DNA from 2 places in the Caulobacter sp. GW821-FHT09H08 genome. Region 2 is predicted to be linked to the other one. Evidence: riboswitches for the same ligand, from Rfam matches in the RefSeq annotation. Region 2 holds a riboswitch; the other holds the start of a gene.
The links. Region 2 has a riboswitch for cobalamin ahead of AC07NN_RS08405 (TonB-dependent receptor plug domain-containing protein). Riboswitches for the same ligand answer to the same signal wherever they lie in the genome.
Positions count from the first base shown of each region.

Region 1 (4,587 bases), 600 kb from region 2:
GTCGCGGGTCGTACAAGGAAGCCCCGATCGACGTGGCCAAGCTGCCGGCCTATGTGCCCGGCGCTTTCATCGCCATCGAGGACCGCCGCTTCTACAGCCACATGGGCGTCGACCCGAAGGCCATCGCCCGCGCGCTCGGCAAGAACGCCAAGGCCGGCGGCGTCTCCGAAGGCGGCTCGACCATCACCCAGCAGCTGGCCAAGAACGCCTTCCTCTCGAGCGATCGCAACCTGCGTCGCAAGGCCCAGGAAGCGCTGATCGCCGTCTATCTGGAAGCCCGCCTCTCCAAGTCCGAGATCCTGTCGCGCTACCTGTCGTCAGTCTATTTCGGCGACGGCGCCTTTGGCCTGCGCGCCGCGGCCCGGCACTATTTCGGCAAGCAGCCCGAGCAGCTCTCCGTCGGCGAGGCCGCCATGCTGGCCGGCCTGGTCAAGGCCCCTTCCCGCCTGGCGCCGACCAACAACATCGAAGGCGCCCGCGAGCGGATGCGCGTGGTGCTGGGCGCCATGGTCGAGACCAAGACCATCACCCAGGCCCAGGCCGACGCGGTCGGCGAGGTCTCGGCGGTAGAGTCCGAGGACAAGCTGCCGACTGGCTCCTACTTCGCCGACTGGGCCCTGCCCCAGGCCCGCGCCTCGATCGGCGCGCGCTATGGCGAGACGGTCGTTCAGACCACCTTGGATCCCGAGATGCAGGAGAAGGCCGAGCGGATCCTCAACGACTATATCGAGCGCGACGGCAAGGTCCTGAACATCACCCAGGGCGCCCTGGTGGCCATGCGCAAGGACGGCCGCGTCGTCGCCATGGTCGGCGGCCGCGACTACGGGACCAGCCAGTTCAACCGCGCCGACGGTGAGCGCCAGCCGGGCTCGTCATTCAAGCTGTTCGTCTACCTGGCCGCCCTACAGTCGGGCATGACCACGACCTCGCCGATCCTCGACACCCCGGTGCAGGTCAGCGGCTACACGCCGCAGAACCACGAGGGCAAGTATCGCGACCGCGAGATCCCCCTGATCAGCGCCTTCGCCGCCTCGTCGAACGTGGCGGCCGTGCGCCTGGCGCATGACCTTGGCCCCAAGAAGGTGATCAAGGTCGCCCGCGAGCTGGGCATCACCGAGAAGATCCCCGACGACCTGACCATGGCGCTCGGCACCGGCTCGATGAGCCTGACCCGCCTGACGGCCGCCTACGCCTCGGTGGCGGCCGGCGAATATCCGATCGTCCCGCACGCCCTGAACGACTTCAAGAAGCCCAAGACCACCGCCTATGACCCGAAGGTGCTGCTGGGCATGCGCGACCTGCTGCGCTCGGCCACCCATCGCGGCACGGGCCTGGAAGCGGCCATCCCCGGCGCGTTCGGCAAGACCGGCACGACCCAGGATTATCACGACGCCCTGTTCGTTGGTTATGTCGACGACCTGGTGGTCGGGGTCTGGGTCGGCAACGACGACAACAGCTCGATGAACGGCGTGGTCGGCGGCGGCGAGCCCGCCAAGATCTGGAAGGCCTTCATGCTATCCGCCCTGGGTCGCAACGTCGGCCCGGCGGTCGAAGAGGATCCGCTGGAGGACCTCGGCCTGCCGTTCGAAGGCGAGATCGGCCCCGACGGTTTGCCGGTGGCGCCGCTGACGGTCCCGACCGAGCCCGCGCCGGTCGCTCCCGTTCCCGCTGCCCCGGCCGCGCCTCCGCCGCCTGAGCCGCGGGGCTAGTCTCCCACCAGCCTCCCCGCCGGCGGAACCCGCACGATGAAGTGGCCCTTCACGCCCTCGGGCCATTGGCGGTAGGGCACCACGCCCTCGTCGCTGGCGGCGTAGGCCACAGCGTAGTCGAGGATCGCCCGCGCGGCTTCCGCTGTCGGTTCGAACCGCCCCAGGACGTAGCCGATCTTGCCCGGAGCCCGCAGGTGGATCGAGCAGTGCTGCGTGCAGTTGAACAGGCACGGCATCTCCTGGATCGCCACGCCCGTTCCGTCGGCAATCCCGCGCAAGGCCGCAGCCAGCAGCGCCCCACCGCGCACGCCCTCGGGCGTTTCCCGCTCTTCCGTCGAGACGCGGCAGGTGCTGCAGACCACCACCGCCGGGCCGTCTTCGGCCTCGCGCAGGAGGGTCAAAACTCGATCCCCGCCTGGGCCTTCACGCCGGAGCGGAACGGGTGCTTGACCTGGGCCATCTCGGTGACGAGGTCGGCGGCCGCGATCAGGGCATCCGGCGCGTTGCGGCCGGTGACCACCACGTGCTTGCCCTCGGGCCGGCTGACCAGCACCTCCAGCACCTCGGCCAGCGGCAGGTAGTCGTAGCGCAGGATGATGTTCAGCTCGTCGGCGACCACCATGTCCCAGTCGGGATCGGCGATGCGGGCCTTGATCGCGTCCCAGGCCTGGCGGGCCACCGCGATGTCGCGGGCGCGGTCCTGGGTGTCCCAAGTGAAGCCCTCGCCCATCGGCCGGAACTCGACCTGATCGGGGAAGGCGTCGAACACGACCTTCTCGCCGGTCTCCATCGCGCCCTTGATGAACTGGATGACGCTGACCCGTTGGCCGTGGCCGATGGCGCGGCAGACCATGCCGAGCGCGGCCGTCGTCTTGCCCTTGCCCGCGCCCGTATGGACGATCAGCAGGCCCTTCTCGATCTGGCGCTCGGCCATCATCTTGGCGCGCGCGGCCTGGATGACCTTCATCTTGGCGTTATGGCGCGCGTTCTTCGCGGCCTCTTGGGCGGCCTCCGCCGCGTCGGCTTTTTTGTTCATCACCCTGCCCTCGCCGGACACCCCGCCGGCCGCGTTGATACGATGAAGGCCGGTCTCCTGGCTTACGCCCTCCCGTCGCGGCGCCTTCCCAGAGCCGAAGCTCCAGTGGCTGAGTGCCGTGACGATCGACGGACGATCACAGTTGCGGGGGCAGCCGCGGATTGGTCACCGCGTTCCCGGAGGCCTTGCGACCTCCATGCCTTCGCCGTCCGGGGTAGGCGCGCCCGGCCGAGGGGTCAAGCTCAGTTGGGCAGGGTTAGCCGGTACACCAGGATCAGGTTGTCGTTGTCGCCCGTCCCCGTCTCGCCCTTCAGCGAGGCGTCGAAGTCCTGGCCGTTCACGTGGCCCTTGGCGCTGGCGAAGTCGTTGTCCGAGCCGACCAGCAGGAAGACGTCGTGCGGCGCGGCCCTGTCGAAGGCCGACCCCATGGCCATGGCCTCGATCTTCTCGGGCAGGCTGGTCGGGGTCGAGGGCGAGACCGACAGGTTCAAGCCCCGAGCGCCCAGCTGGACCGGGTTCAGGATGTTGATCAGCTCGGCCTGGGCGGCCGGCCTGATGTCGGCATTCAGCAAGCCGTCCTTGGCGATCGGCGTCACGTCCTGCTCGTAGGGCGTGCCGGCCAGGTTGGTCGCGCCGGCCAGGTCGACCAGCAGGATGCTCTTGTAGACCGGCGCATTGGCCGTGCCCTTGCCCCGCCCGTTGCCGTCGCGGGCCAGCAGCAGAAAGCGGCTGTCGCTCAGCGCCAGGGCCTCGGACTGAGCGGCCGTGGCGTCCGCCGCCTGGCCGTCACCGGCTTCGCGCACGGTCGGCAGTTGCAGCGCGTAATGGCCGATCGGAGCCAGGGGCGTACGGGTCTTGCTGATGTCATAGACCAGCACGCGGGTGTTGTTGCGCGTGGCGTTGTTGGACGTGGAGTCCTGCATCGTCGCGCTCTGCAGCACGGCGATCAGGCGCTGGCCATCCGGCGTGATCGCCAAGGCTTCCAGGCCCTGGTTGTTGCGGCGGCCCGTGGTCGGCGCCCTCTCGGCCCCGAAGTCCAGCACGCCCTTCTTGATCGGCTTGATGGCCGGGACGGTCTCGATGACGCCGGTCAGCTTGCCGGTCTTGTCGAACAGATAGATGCCCGCCGCATACTCGTCCGAGACGTAGAAGCTCCCGTCCGGGAGGTAGGCGATGGCCTCGCTGTCCAGGCTGATCCGCCCTGCCCCCTCGCCGCTGGCCGGCGACGGATAGCGGGCGCCGCCGCGCTCCAGGATGTTCGAGCCCGGATCCTTGCCGGTGAACGGCGCGCCGGTCTGGTCCTTCAGCAGGAAGCCGCCGGTCGGGGTGATGGTCAGACCCTTGCCCGGGACCAGCGTGATCGCGTGCTCATGGACGCGATTGGCGTAGTCGGTCGTGCCGGCGAACGGGCCAACGCTGTTGGGGCCCCGGTCCGGCAGAGTGCGCAAGGTCCCGCTGTAGGACCCATCCGCGTTCTTCTTCCAGCCCGACAACGCCATGCTGGAGAACGAGCCCAGGCTCTCGCCGTTGAAGTCGCGCGTCGCCGCCGGCAGCCAGCCCACCGCCACCAGGCCGTGATTGACATAGGTCTTGCCGCCGAAGCTCACCGTCACATCCCCCGCGCTCTTGTCCCAGTGCGGCGTGGTGTAGGTCGCGCTCTGGGCCGAAGCGCCGGCAGCTAAGACCATGGCGGCGAAACCCACAATGGTTCCGGCGAGGCGGCGGCGCGTCATCGAGGACTCCTCAAGTGCTTTGTAAGCTTGGCGCGCTCATAGGGAGCGACTGCGTAGGTTTTGTGACGGTGAACGTCATGCAGTCGCAGCAGAACTGTCATCAACATGT
Region 1 covers NZ_JBWKOC010000002.1:118,218-122,804, reverse strand. The annotation lists gene AC07NN_RS05905 (transglycosylase domain-containing protein) at 1-1,709, shown strand, start outside; gene AC07NN_RS05900 (DUF1636 domain-containing protein) at 1,706-2,110, opposite strand; gene cobO (cob(I)yrinic acid a,c-diamide adenosyltransferase) at 2,107-2,745, opposite strand; cobalamin riboswitch at 2,776-2,964, opposite strand; gene AC07NN_RS05890 (esterase-like activity of phytase family protein) at 2,988-4,478, opposite strand.
Region 1: linked by a shared signal. The riboswitch ahead of cobO (cob(I)yrinic acid a,c-diamide adenosyltransferase) and the one ahead of AC07NN_RS08405 (TonB-dependent receptor plug domain-containing protein) in region 2 are both predicted to bind cobalamin.

Region 2 (4,587 bases):
GATCGGCGCCACCAGGGCGACGTTCGGCTTGCCCAGCAAGCCCGGCAAAAGTCGCAGAGCCGCCTCCGCGCCGGGCGCGGCGACGACGCGGCCGGCATCCTTCACGCCGAAGGCCCGCGCCGCGGCAGCCTCGAGCCGCGCCAGATCGCGCGGATCCGGCAGGCGTTGCAGCGCCTCGGCCGACGCCCGTGCGCCGGGCCAGGGTTCGGGATTGATCCCGGTCGAGAGGTCCAGCCAGGGACGCGGCGCGTCCGGATAGGCGGCCGTCGCCTCGAGGAGACGGCCGCCATGCCGAAAGGCGCCGATGGGGGGGATCGGCGCCACGGCCGGGACTAGAACCGCGCGCGCAGGCCGATGAAGGCCCCGCGTCCCGGCGTCCCGTAGTTCAGGATCGTCTGGTAGTCCTTGTCGAACGCATTCTCGACGCGGCCGAAGGCTTCCAGGGTCTCGCTGATCGAATACGAAGCCCGCAGGTCGACGGTCGTGTAGCCGGCGACCACCTGGGTGTTGGTGTCGTTGTTGTAGGTCTTGCCCACCCGACGCGCGGCCACCGTGGTCGACAGGCCGACCGGCCAGCGATAGGTCGCCGACAGGTTGGCCATGTTCTTGGGCCGGCGGGTCAGCTGCTTGCCCTTGCTGGCGCCGCTATCGGACTCGGCGTCGGTATAGGTGTAGTTGCCCGTGAAGGTCAGACTCTCGACCGGCTTCAGCTCGCCTATCAGCTCCAGGCCCTGGGCCTTGGTCTTCTGGACGTTGTCGTAATAGCCGAAGCGGAAGGTCCCGCCCGGATTGCACAGCGCCGTCGTCGAGCCCGAGGCGCACGAGAAGAAGCGGATCTCGTTGTCGGCTTCGCGGTGGAACCAGGTCGCCGAGGCGCGGGCCTTGCCGCCCAGGAAGCGCTGCTCGATGCCGGCGTCCCAGCTGTCGAAGTCTTCCGGCGACAGGGTCAGGTTGCCGTATTCGCTATAGAGCTCGTAGAGGCCCGGGGCCCGGAAGCCTTGGCCGAAGCTGGCGCGCAGGACGGTGTTACCTTCGTTCAGCGCCCAGGCGGCCGCGACCTGACCCAGGGTGTGGCTGCCATAGGTGTCGTGGTCCTCGTAGCGCAGGCCGCCGGTCAGGGTCAGGCCCTTCACCGGTTCCACCTGCAGCTGGCCATAGACGCTGTCGACGCCGACCTTGCCGGTGCGGAAGGCGATCAGCGGCTGGGCGACGGACGGCGAGCGGGTGCGCATGCGGGCCTGCTCGCTCTCGGCGCCGAAGGTGGCGTTGACGATGTCGGTGATCGCGAAGGCGCCCTGGTATTCCCAGCGCTTGTTCTTGCCGGCGGCGTCGAAGGTCATCGGCACGGCGCGCGCGGGGTTGTAGTTCTCGCGGTCGGTGTCGGTGTAGGCAAAGCCGACGCGGTTGTTCCAGCGACCGTCCAGCAGGGCGAAGTTCAGGCCGCTATAGACGACCAGTTCCTTGGTCCGGCCGAACTCGGCGCTGTCGACGTTGAAGCCGTCGAAGTCGTTCTTGCCGCGCGAATAGACCGAACGGACCTCGGCCGAGACGTTCTCGTTGATCTGGAAGCGCAGGCGACCGGAGACACCGGCGTTCTGGTAGCCGTCCTTCTCCTTGCCCGGCTTGTACGAGGAGAAGCCGTCGGTGGTGTAGTAGCCGCCCGCGACGCGCCAGGTGATCTTCTCGGTGGCGCCGCCGACGCCGGCTCGCAGGTAGCCGGTCTTGCGCGCGCCGGCCTCGACGTCGACCGAGCTGGTGAACGGGCTGGTCGGGTCGGCGGTCACGATGTTGACCACGCCGCCGATGGCCTGGCTGCCCCACAGGGTGGACTGGGCGCCGCGCAGGATCTCGATGCGCGAGATGTCGCCGACCAGCAGGTTGCCGCTGTTGAAGCCGCCCTGGGTCGAGGACGGGTCGTTCAGCTTGACGCCGTCGATCAGCACCACGGTGTGCTGGGTCTCGGCGCCGCGGATGTTGAGGCTGGTGGTCATGCCCGGACCGCCGTTGCGGGTGAAGCTGACGCCCGGCGCCTGGGCCAGAAGTTCGGTCACCGAGATCGCCTGGCTGGCCTCGATGGCCGGCTGGGTCAGGACGGTGACGGACGCGCCGACCTTCTCGATCGGTTGGGCGGTTCGGGTTGCGGTGACCACCAGTTCGGCGACGCCGTTGGCGCCCGCCTTGCCGGCGACGTCGGCCTCGGGGGCCTTCTGCTCGTCGGCCATGGCGGCGCCGGCAATCAGGATGGTGGAAATGGCGGTTGAGCTCAAAAGCGCTCGGATCATGGTCTTCTTCCCGTTCGAAACGATCCGCGCACTGACCCGCGACGCACTCGCAAGCTCTAAAAGCCACGCGTACGCCTCGGACCGACACGCGGTCCTGTGACAGTCGTTTCTCGGGAGACCCCGTTCGTTTGGCGCACCCCGGCCAAGCGATGAACGACCGCGCCGGGCAGGTCTCCTGGCTCACGGGTCATCGCTCTTGGCGTCGCCTTCCCAGGCCGTGAGGGCCCAGTGGCATGTGACGCTAGAACTCGCCGCTTACAGTTGCGGGGGCAGCCGAGGTCTTGAACCTCGTTCCCTTTTAATCCTCTTTCGAGGAGCCTGACGCGTCGCCAGCCCTATATGCTGCATCGCACACCGTCAATGTGGAGCTTCCATGACGACCACCCTGGTGTTGGGCGGAGCCCGCTCCGGCAAGAGCGCCTTCGCCCAGAAAGCGGCGGAAAACGCCGCCGGCGCGGGGCGTCCGATGCTGATCGCGACGGGGCAGGCTTTCGACGATGAGATGGCCGAACGGATCGCCCGGCATCGCGCCGACCGGGGCGAATCGTGGACGACCGTCGAGGCGCCCCTCGCCCTCGTCGACGCGATCGGCGCCCTGCCCGTCGACGCCGTGGCCGTGGTCGACTGCCTGACGTTGTGGCTCTCGAACCTGATGCTGGCCGAACGGGACGTTCCGACGGCCGCCGACGCGCTGGTGCAAGCCGTGGCCGCCTGCTCTGCCCGGCTCTGGCTGGTCAGCAATGAGGTAGGCATGGGGATTGTGCCGGAGACCCCGCTGGGACGCCGGTTCCGCGACGAGGCCGGACGACTGCACCAGCGGCTCGCCCAGGCGGTCGACGAGGTCTACCTTGTCGCCGCCGGTCTCCCCCTGCGTCTGAAGCCGCAAAACTGATCATTGTTCAGAAGGGCTGGCGCTCGACGAACATTGCTCGCACACTCGTTTCAAACAGCCGTCCAAAGGCGGAGTGACCGAGCGCGATCAACAGCGCGGGGAGGAGTAACACGATGACCGACAGACGTTCATCTTGGTCGCTGGCCGCCTTCGCGGCGCCCTGCATCCCGATCGCGGCCATGGGCCTGCCGCTCGTGGTCTATCTGCCCGAGTACTACATCAACTCGCTGGGACTCTCGCTAACGACCGTCGGCGCGGCGTTCCTGATCGTGAAGCTGGTCGACATCATCTTCGACCCGATCTTCGGCGGCATTCTCGACCGAACCCGCACGCGCCTGGGCCGCTTTCGCACCTGGATGCTGATCGGCGCGCCGATCCTGGCGGTCGGCGTCTTCGCCCTCTTCATGGCCAAGCCCGGGGTCGGGCCGCTGTATCTCTGGTTCTGGCTGGCCGTGCTCTACATCGGCTACACCATGACCTCGCTGTCCCAGACCGCCTGGGGCGCGGTGTTGTCCAGCGACTACCAGCAGCGATCGCGGATCTACAGCTGGTGGCAGGCCGGCAACGTGGTGGGCATGATCCTGGTGCTGTGCCTGCCGCCGCTGATCACCGGCGTGTTCAAGGGCGACCACATCGCCAGCGTCCGCGCCATGGGCTGGTTCATCGTCATCCTGGCGCCTTTGACCATCCTGCTGGCCGTCTCCAGCGTCGGCGAGCCGCCGCCTCCGCCCAAGCAGGGCGATAGCGGCATCAAGCAGTATCTCCAGCTGCTGAAACGCCCCTCGGTCCAGCGGCTGCTGTTCGCTGACCTGCTGATGGGCCTGGCGCCGGGCATCGCCGGGACGCTGTTCCTGTTCTTCTTCGAGCGCATCAAGCACTTCGACAAGACCCAGGCCGGCGTCCTGCTGCTGGTCTATTTCATCGCGGCGTTGGCCGGCGCGCCGATCTGGCCGCTGCTGGCCAAGCGGATCGGCAAGCACCGCGCGCTGACCGTCGCGGCGATCGTCTATGCCGGCGTCCAGGTCGCCGCCGTCGTCACGCCGGCGGGTAACTCGCTGATCGGCATGTTCGTGCTGATCCTGGCCGGCCTGCCCTACTCCGCCGCGCCGGTCCTGGTCCGCTCGATGATGGCCGATATCGGCGACGAGGAGCGCCTGGCCAGCGGCGTCGACAAGACCGGCCTGCTGTATGCGGTAGTCACCGGCACGGTGAAGCTGGGCTACGCCCTGGCCGTGGCGGTGTTCATCGCCCTGGGCTGGATGGGGTTCGATCCCAAGGCGCCGACCCCGGCCGGCGACGCCGCCCTGGTCGGTCTCTACGCATTTGCGCCGGCGGGCCTCGCCCTGCTGGTCGCGGCGATCATGCTGCGGTATCCGCTGGATGCGAACCGTCTCGCCGAGATTCAGCGCCAGC
Region 2 covers NZ_JBWKOC010000002.1:720,141-724,727, forward strand. The annotation lists gene AC07NN_RS08400 (aminotransferase class I/II-fold pyridoxal phosphate-dependent enzyme) at 1-324, opposite strand, end outside; gene AC07NN_RS08405 (TonB-dependent receptor plug domain-containing protein) at 333-2,282, opposite strand; cobalamin riboswitch at 2,431-2,619, opposite strand; gene cobU (bifunctional adenosylcobinamide kinase/adenosylcobinamide-phosphate guanylyltransferase) at 2,656-3,174, shown strand; gene AC07NN_RS08415 (MFS transporter) at 3,288-4,587, shown strand, end outside.